2 regions of the Rhizobacter sp. P2_D12 genome follow, and region 1 is predicted to be linked to the other one. Evidence: riboswitches for the same ligand, from Rfam matches in the RefSeq annotation. Region 1 holds a riboswitch; the other holds the start of a gene.
What was found. Region 1 has a riboswitch for S-adenosylhomocysteine ahead of metH (methionine synthase). Riboswitches for the same ligand answer to the same signal wherever they lie in the genome.
Positions count from the first base shown of each region.

Region 2: another riboswitch for S-adenosylhomocysteine. It lies ahead of ahcY (adenosylhomocysteinase); the one in region 1 lies ahead of metH (methionine synthase).

Region 1 covers NZ_JBFUEB010000117.1:8,540-12,945, reverse strand. The annotation lists gene AC1DYN_RS27225 (putative bifunctional diguanylate cyclase/phosphodiesterase) at 1-218, shown strand, start outside; gene AC1DYN_RS27220 (homocysteine S-methyltransferase family protein) at 274-1,323, shown strand; gene AC1DYN_RS27215 (OmpA family protein) at 1,370-1,915, opposite strand; S-adenosyl-L-homocysteine riboswitch at 2,117-2,191, shown strand; gene metH (methionine synthase) at 2,248-4,406, shown strand, end outside.
Region 2 covers NZ_JBFUEB010000051.1:39,573-43,978, reverse strand. The annotation lists gene metF (methylenetetrahydrofolate reductase [NAD(P)H]) at 1-390, opposite strand, end outside; gene AC1DYN_RS17810 (TlyA family RNA methyltransferase) at 387-1,043, opposite strand; gene ahcY (adenosylhomocysteinase) at 1,244-2,671, opposite strand; S-adenosyl-L-homocysteine riboswitch at 2,752-2,836, opposite strand; gene AC1DYN_RS17800 (D-amino acid dehydrogenase) at 2,894-4,165, opposite strand; glycine riboswitch at 4,238-4,348, opposite strand.

The sequences.
Region 1 (4,406 bases):
AGGCGCTCGGGCTGAAGGTGGTGGCCGAGGGCGTCGAGACCGAGGAACAGCAGGCCATCCTGCGCTCGCTCGGCTGCAACGAGCTACAGGGCTTCCTGTTCGCCAAGCCGATGTCGGCCAGCGCGCTGGCGCTGTGGGCGATGAACGACGAGGGCCCGGCACCGATCGATTTCCGCGCCTCGCTGTTCAGCGACACCATCCCGTCGATGCTGGCCTGACGCTGTTGCGACCTTGTTGCGGTCGCGGCCTGGCGAGGTTTCCTACAATCGCGGCATGAACGCGCCTGCCTACACCCGTGCCGCGGCCCTGCCGCAGATCCTGTCGCAACGCATTGCCGTGCTCGACGGCGCGATGGGCACGATGATCCAGCGCTACAAGCTGACCGAGGCCGATTACCGCGGCGAGCGCTTCGCCGATCACCCGAAGGACCTGAAGGGCAACAACGAGCTGCTGCAGTTCACGCGGCCCGACGTGATCCGCGAGATCCACGAGCAGTACCTGGCCGCCGGCGCCGACATGATCGAGACCAACACCTTCGGCGCGACCAGCGTGGCGCAGGAAGACTACGGCCTGGCCGAGGTGGCGCGCGAGATGAACGTGGTGGCGGCGCGCCTCGCACGCGAGGCCTGCGACAAGTACAGCACGCCGGACAAGCCGCGCTTCGTGGCCGGCGCACTGGGCCCGACGCCGCGCACCGCGAGCATCAGCCCGGACGTCAATGACCCGGCGGCGCGCAACGTCAGCTTCGACGAGCTGCGTGCCGCCTACTACGAGCAGGCGGCGGGGCTGCTGGAAGGCGGCTGCGACCTGTTCCTGGTCGAGACCATCTTCGACACGCTGAACGCCAAGGCGGCGATCTTCGCGCTCGACGAGCTGATGGAAGACACCGGCGAGCGCCTGCCGGTGATCATCTCCGGCACGGTGACCGATGCGTCGGGCCGCATCCTGTCGGGCCAGACGGTGAGCGCGTTCTGGCACAGCGTGCGGCATGCGCGGCCGATCGCGGTCGGGCTCAACTGCGCGCTCGGCGCGACGCTGATGCGGCCGTACATCGAGGAACTGGCCAAGGTGGCCGGCGACACCTTCATCAGCTGCTACCCGAACGCCGGGCTGCCGAACCCGATGAGCGACACCGGCTTCGACGAGACGCCGGAGATCACCGGCAGCCTGGTCGAGGAATTCGCGAAGTCGGGCTTCCTGAACATCGCGGGCGGCTGCTGCGGCACGACGCCGGCGCACATTGCCGAGATCGCGAAGCGGGTGGGCGCCTACCGGCCGCGCACGCGCCACGATCCCTTGTTCTCGGGCCTCCTGGCCGCGTAGCCCGGATGCCAATCCGGGACCGCTGAACCCCGGATCGGCATCCGGGCTACTTGCTGCCCGAGCGCACCGCCCGCTCGCCGATCAGGATCTCGACGCGCCGGTTCGCCGCGCGCCCGGCCTCGTCGTCGTTGCTGCCCACCGGGTCGCGCGAGCCGCGGCCCGCCACGCCGATCTTGATCGGCGACAGCCCGCGCGCCACCAGCCAGTCGCGCGCGCTCGCCGCGCGGTCCAGCGACAACGCGTCGTTGCCGGCAGCCGAGCCCTTGCTGTCGGTGTGGCCGACGATGCGCAGCTCGAGCTGCGGCTGGCTGCGCAGCACCACGGCCACCTTGTCCAGCAGCCCGGTGGCCACCGGCTTCAGCGCCGAGCGGTTGGCCTCGAACGCGACATCGCCCGGCAGCGTGAGCCACAGGCGTTCGTCGGTCGTGCGCGCCAGCGTCATCGGCGTGCCCTGCAGGCTGCCGGCCAGCTGGCGTTCCACCGATTCCATCTGCGGCGACCAGCTGCGCGCGGCGCCGGAGGCGGCCTGGCCGTAGACCGGGCCGGGCGCCGAACCCGGCACCGACGGCCCCGGCGCCGGCAAGGGCTTCACGGGGGGCGCGCCGCAGGCCACCAGCAAGGCGGCGGCAACAGCCGGGAGAGCGAGAGAGCGAGTAAGAAACGTCTTGTTGTTCACGGCGGCAACTTCAGTCGTGGGGTCTGAGATTGGACACGCTCCGTGCACCACGACCGCAACAGGGACTTGCCGATTTGTAACCGAGGGCGCTGCGCGGACGGGCCGCATAAAATGCGGCTTTCCAAGGAGCGTTGCGACGGTGCCGGTGCGGTGCCGCCAGGCTTGGAAGCTTGCAAACCACGCTCACCCCCGCATGATCCATCGCATGCGCCCCGGGTGAGCTCCGGGGCGGTGCCAGCCGACCCGCCATGACCGCCACGCCTTCCTCGCCCGCCGCCGCCCAGCCCGTTCCGCCGATGAAACTCTCCGGACTGGAACCGGTGCTCATCGGCGAAGGCAGCCTGTTCGTCAACATCGGCGAGCGCACCAACGTCACCGGCTCGAAGGCCTTCGCGCGCATGATCCTGAACGGCGAGTTCGAGCAGGCCCTGAGCGTCGCGCGCCAGCAGGTCGAGAACGGCGCCCAGGTGATCGACGTCAACATGGACGAGGCGATGCTCGACAGCAAGGCGGCGATGGTGCGCTTCCTGAACCTGATCGCGAGCGAGCCCGAGATCGCGCGCGTGCCGATCATGATCGACAGCTCGAAGTGGGACGTGATCGAGGCCGGCCTCAAGTGCATCCAGGGCAAGGGCATCGTCAACTCGATCTCGATGAAGGAAGGGGTCGAGCCGTTCCGCCACCAGGCGAAGCTGATCCGCCGCTACGGCGCCGCGGCCGTCGTGATGGCCTTCGACGAGAAGGGCCAGGCCGACACCTACGAGCGCAAGGTCGAGATCTGCGAGCGGGCCTACCGCATGCTGGTCGACGAGATCGGCTTCCCGCCCGAGGACATCATCTTCGACCCGAACATCTTCGCGATCGCCACCGGCATCGAGGAGCACGACAACTACGCCGTCGACTTCATCAACGCGACGCGCTGGATCAAGCAGAACCTGCCCGGCGCGAAGGTCAGCGGCGGCGTGTCGAACGTGAGCTTCAGCTTCCGCGGCAACGACCCGATGCGCGAGGCCATCCACACGGTGTTCCTGTACCACGCGATCCAGGCCGGCATGGACATGGGCATCGTCAACGCGGGCATGGTGGGCGTGTACGACGACCTCGAGCCGACGCTGCGCGAGCGCGTCGAGGACGTGGTGCTGAACCGCAAGCCGGTCTACAAGCCCGGCGAAGCGGAGTTGACGCCGGGCGAGCGCCTGATCGAGATCGCCGAGACCGCCAAGGGCGCCGCCAAGGACGACAGCGCCAAGCTCGCCTGGCGCGCCAAGCCGGTGCGCGAGCGCCTGAGCCACGCGCTGGTGCACGGCATCAACGACTTCATCACCGTCGACACCGAAGAGGTCTACCAGCTGATCAAGGCCGGCGGCGGCCGCCCGCTGCACGTGATCGAAGGCCCGCTGATGGACGGCATGAACGTCGTCGGCGACCTGTTCGGCCAGGGCAAGATGTTCCTGCCGCAGGTGGTSAARWSSGCGCGCGTGATGAAGCAGGCSGTGGCGCACCTGCTGCCCTACATCGAGGAAGAGAAGAAGCTGCTGGTCGAGGCCGGCGGCGAGGCCAAGGCGAAGGGCAAGATCGTCATCGCGACGGTCAAGGGCGACGTGCACGACATCGGCAAGAACATCGTCACCGTCGTGCTCCAGTGCAACAACTTCGAGGTCGTCAACATGGGCGTCATGGTGCCGTGCCAGGACATCCTGGCGCGCGCCAAGGTCGAGGGCGCCGACATCATCGGCCTGTCGGGCCTGATCACGCCCAGCCTCGAGGAGATGCAGCACGTGGCCGGCGAGATGCAGCGCGACGACTACTTCCGCATCAAGAAGATCCCGCTGCTGATCGGCGGCGCCACCACCAGCCGCGTGCACACCGCGGTGAAGATCTCGCCGCACTACGAAGGCCCGGTGGTCTACGTGCCGGACGCGAGCCGCTCGGTCAGCGTCTGCAGCGACCTGCTGAGCGACGACAAGGCCGCCGCCTACATCGCCGAGCTGAACGCCGACTACGTGCGCGTGCGCGAGCAGCATGCCAACAAGAAGGCCACGCCGCTGGTGCCGCTGGCGCAGGCGCGCGCCAACAAGACGCCGATCGACTGGGCGGGCTACGTGCCCACCGCACCCAAGTTCACCGGCCGGCGCGTTTTCCGCAACTACGACCTGGCCGAGCTCGCGCAGTGCATCGACTGGGCTCCGTTCTTCCAGACCTGGGACCTGGCCGGGCCCTACCCGGCGATCCTCACCGACGACGTGGTCGGCGAATCGGCGCGCCGCGTGCTGAGCGACGGCCAGCGCATGCTCAAGCGGTTGATCGAGGGCCGCTGGCTGGCGGCGAACGGCGTGATCGGCCTGTACCCGGCCAACACCGTGAACGACGACGACATCGAGATCTACACCGACGACACGCGCAGCGA
Region 2 (4,406 bases), on a different contig from region 1:
GTGGAAGTGGTCGCCGGTCGCCTCGCGGATGAAGGCGATCAGGTCGCTCGCGTAGCGGAATTCGCCGAAGCCGCCGTAGCCGCTGGGCAGGTCGCCGCGCAGTGCCACCAGCCGGCGGATGCCCGCGGCCTTGAACTGCTCCAGCTTGGCCAGCACCGACGCGCGGTCGGCGCCGACGCAGGTGAAGTGCGAAGCCGCGTCGACACCCTCGGCCAGGATGGCCTGCACCGCGGCCAGCGTGCCATCCTGCGTGGAGCCACCAGCGCCATACGTCACCGAGCAGAACGTCGGCTTCAGCGCATACAGCTGCTGGCGCACGGCCGCCAGCTTGGCCACGCCCTCGGGCGTCTTCGGCGGAAAGAATTCGAGACTGACGGGCAGTGTGCTCATGGAAGGTCCTGGGTCGGCTGGGCCCACACGAAGAACTCGGTGTTGCCGTTGCCACCGGTGATCGGGCTCTGGAAATAGCCCTTCACCGACAAGGAAAGGTCGCGGCAGGCCTGGCGGATGCGCGTCTCGACCACCTGGAACAAGGCGGCGTCGCGCACGATGCCACCCTTGCCGATCTGCGCCGGCTGCAACTCGAACTGCGGCTTGATCAGCAGCAGCAGGTCGCCGCCCGGCGCCAGGTAGTGCGCGAGCGTCGGCAGCACGTGAGTCGACGTGATGAACGACAGATCGCCGGTCACGAAGTCGAAACCGTGCGGCGTGGCCGCCGCTTCGAACGCCGAGCCGGCCACGTCGCGCGCATTGACGCCCTCGAAGGCCTGCACGCGCGCGTCGCCCTGCAGTTTCGGGTGCAGCTGCCCGTGGCCGACGTCGATGCCGACCACGCGCGCCGCGCCCGCCTGCAGCAGCGCATCGGTGAAGCCGCCGGTGCTCTGCCCGGCATCCAGGCAGACCAGGCCGGTCACGGCGATGCCGCAGTGCTTCAGCGCACCTTCCAGCTTGAGCCCGCCGCGCGACACGAAGCGCAGCTCCGCATCGTCGGTGATCTCGAGCTCGCTGCCTTCAGGCACGTCCAGGCCTGCCTTGCCGATCACGGTCCAGCCTTTGGGGCCGAGCCAACGAACGGCATGACGCTCGATCAGCCGCTGGGCAGCGGATCGGGTCGGGACGAGACCCTGTTGGACAAGCAATTGGTCAGCGCGCATGAAAAGGCATCAAGCTACTCGCCGCGGACGGGTTTCCCGGCCGCAGGCGAGGCGCCCCTTTGGGGGCAGGAGCGAAGCGACTGGGGGGCTCAATACCTGTAGGTGTCGGGCTTGTACGGGCCTTGCTTCGACACGCCGATGTAGGCGGCCTGCTCGTCCGTCAGCTCCGTCAGCATCGCGCCGACCTTCTTCAGGTGCAGGCGCGCGACCTTCTCGTCCAGGTGCTTGGGCAGCACGTAGACCTGGCCGACCTGGTACTTCTGCGGCTGCGTGAACAGCTCGATCTGCGCGATCGTCTGGTTGGCGAAGCTGGAGCTCATCACGAAGCTCGGGTGGCCGGTGCCGCAGCCCAGGTTCACCAGGCGGCCCTTGGCGAGCAGGATGATGCGCTTGCCGTCCGGGAAGATCACGTGGTCGACCTGCGGCTTGATCTCTTCCCACTCGTACTTCTCGAGCGACGCAACGTCGATCTCGTTGTCGAAGTGGCCGATGTTGCAGACGATCGCCTGGTCCTTCATGGCGGCCATGTGCTCGTGGCGGATCACGCTCTTGTTGCCGGTGGTCGTCACGAAGATGTCGGCCTTGTCGGCGGCATATTCCATCGTCACGACCTTGTAGCCTTCCATCGCGGCCTGCAGTGCGTTGATCGGGTCGATCTCGGTCACCCACACCTGGGCGCTGAGCGCGCGCAGGGCCTGGGCCGAGCCCTTGCCCACGTCGCCGTAGCCGGCCACCAGGGCCACCTTGCCGGCGATCATCACGTCGGTTGCGCGCTTGATGCCGTCGACCAGCGACTCGCGGCAGCCGTACAGGTTGTCGAACTTGCTCTTCGTGACCGAGTCGTTCACGTTGATGGCGCGGAACAGCAGCGTGCCCTTGGCGCTCATCTCCTTCAGGCGGTGCACGCCGGTGGTGGTCTCTTCGGTCACGCCCTGGATCTGCGCGCTCTTGCGGGTGTACCAGGTCGGGTCCTGCGCCAGCTTGGCCTTGATGCTGGCGAACAGGCAGGTCTCTTCCTCGCTGCCGGGATTGGCCAGCACGCCGATGTCCTTCTCGGCCCGCTGGCCCAGGTGCATCAGCAGCGTCGCGTCGCCGCCATCGTCGAGGATCATGTTCGGGCCTTCGCCCTCGCTGCCCTTGGCGCCGAACTCGAAGATGCGGTGGGTGTAGTCCCAGTAGTCGGTCAGATTCTCGCCCTTGTAGGCGAACACCGGCGTGCCCTTCTCGACCAGCGCCGCGGCGGCGTGGTCCTGCGTCGAGAAGATGTTGCACGAGGCCCAGCGCACCTGGGCGCCCAGCGCCTGCAGCGTCTCGACCAGCACGGCGGTCTGGATCGTCATGTGCAGCGAGCCGGTGACGCGCGCGCCCTTCAGCGGCTGCGTCTTCGCGAACTCTTCGCGGATGGCCATCAGGCCGGGCATCTCGGTCTCGGCGATCCGGATCTCCTTGCGGCCCCAGGCGGCAAGGGAGATGTCGGCGATGGCGTGGTCTTGGGAAGGCTTGAGAACAGCGTTCATGTCGGGCTCCAGTCGGTCAGGGAACCCGCACGCAGTCGGCAAAGGGGAGGATGTCATGACTCACCCACGAGGGACCATCGTGCGGGTGAGCGCAGTTGCATTTGAATTCCCGAGCCTGGGGCGACTGTCGTGGCGACCGCCGGCCTTGCAACGCTCCTCGGGAAGTGCAGGGATTGTAGTCGCGGGAACGGGCGGATTCCAGCCCGTTCCCGTGCGTTCTGCTCAGGCGAAGCGTGTCTGCGGCGTGAACGCGAAATCCAGCGCCGGCCGACGCCCGCGCACGATGTCGGCGAGGGCGCGGCCCGAGCCGCAGCCGTGCGTCCAGCCCAGCGTGCCGTGGCCGGTGTTCAGGAACAGGTTGCGCAGCGCACTGCGGCCGATGTAGGGCACGTTGCTGGGCGTGGCCGGGCGCAGGCCGGTCCAGAACTTCGCGCCGCTGCCGTCGGTCATCGCCGGGAACAGCTCGCGCACGCGGCGCACGATGGCCTGGCAGCGCACCAGGTTCAGGCTGGTGTCGAAGCCCGTCAGCTCGGCGGTACCGGCGATGCGCAGGCGGTCGCCCAGGCGCGAGAACACCAGCTTGTGCTCGTCGTCGGTCAGCGAGACGCTGTAGGACGCGTCGGGCGCGGTGACCGGCAAGGTCACCGAATAGCCCTTGGCCGGGTAGATGCGCAGCTTGATGCCGAGCTGGCGCGCCAGGCCCGCGCTGAAGCTGCCCAGGCACAGCACGAAGGCATCGGCGCGCAACGTCGAGATCTCGCCGGCGGCATTCGCCACCTGCACGCCGGCCACGTCGTCGTGCCCGCGTTCGACGCCGACGATGCGGGTGTCGTACAGGAAGCGCACGCCGGCCTCGGCACAGCGGCGGGCCAGCTGCTGCGTGAAGCGGTGCGCGTCGCCGGACTCGTCGCTGGGCGTCATGCTGCCGCCGACGATGCGTTCGCGGCACTGCGCCAGCGCCGGCTCGATCGCGACGCACTCGTCCGGCGTCTTCATGTCGAGCTCGCAGCCATGCTCGCGCATCAACCGCGCCGGCCCCTGTGCAGCGTCGAACTCGGCCTGCGAGGTGTAGAAGTGCAGGATGCCGCGGCCGAGCTGGTCGTAGTCAAGGCCCAGGTCGCGGCGCAGCTGCTGCAGCGTCGCGCGGCTGTACAGCCCCAGGCTGACCATCTGCCGGATGTTGTGCCGCGTGCGCGCCGGCGTGCATTCGCGCAGGAAGGACAGGCCCCACAGCCACTGCTGCAGGTCGGGCCGCAGGCGGAACAGCAGCGGCGCGTCTTCGCGCGCCAGCCACTTCAGCACTTTCCACGGGGCGCCTGGGTTGGCCCAGGGCTCGGCGTGCGAGACGCTGACCTGGCCGCCGTTGGCAAAACTGGTTTCCAGCCCGGCGGCGGGCTGGCGGTCGACGACGGTGACGTCGAGGCCGGACTGGCGCAGGAACCAGGCGGTGGTGATGCCGGTGATGCCGGCGCCGAGGACGGTGATGTGTTGCATGTCGGAGCGCTTTCTCGGTTCGAAGGACTGCGAACGAGATGGCACGACGCTGGACGAGCGCGCGCATCCCGCGCCGCTCCCCCTGTCCTCGGTACCTGAGAGATTCGGCGAACCGCCCGCGGCGGCCGCCTTGCTCCTTCGGTGGAGACGGCTTGCGCTGTCTCGCTCTCCAGATTCGGCTGTGACGGATTCCAGTACCGGGCCTGAGCGTTCATGGGAGGTTGCGCCTTCGGCGGCGGCC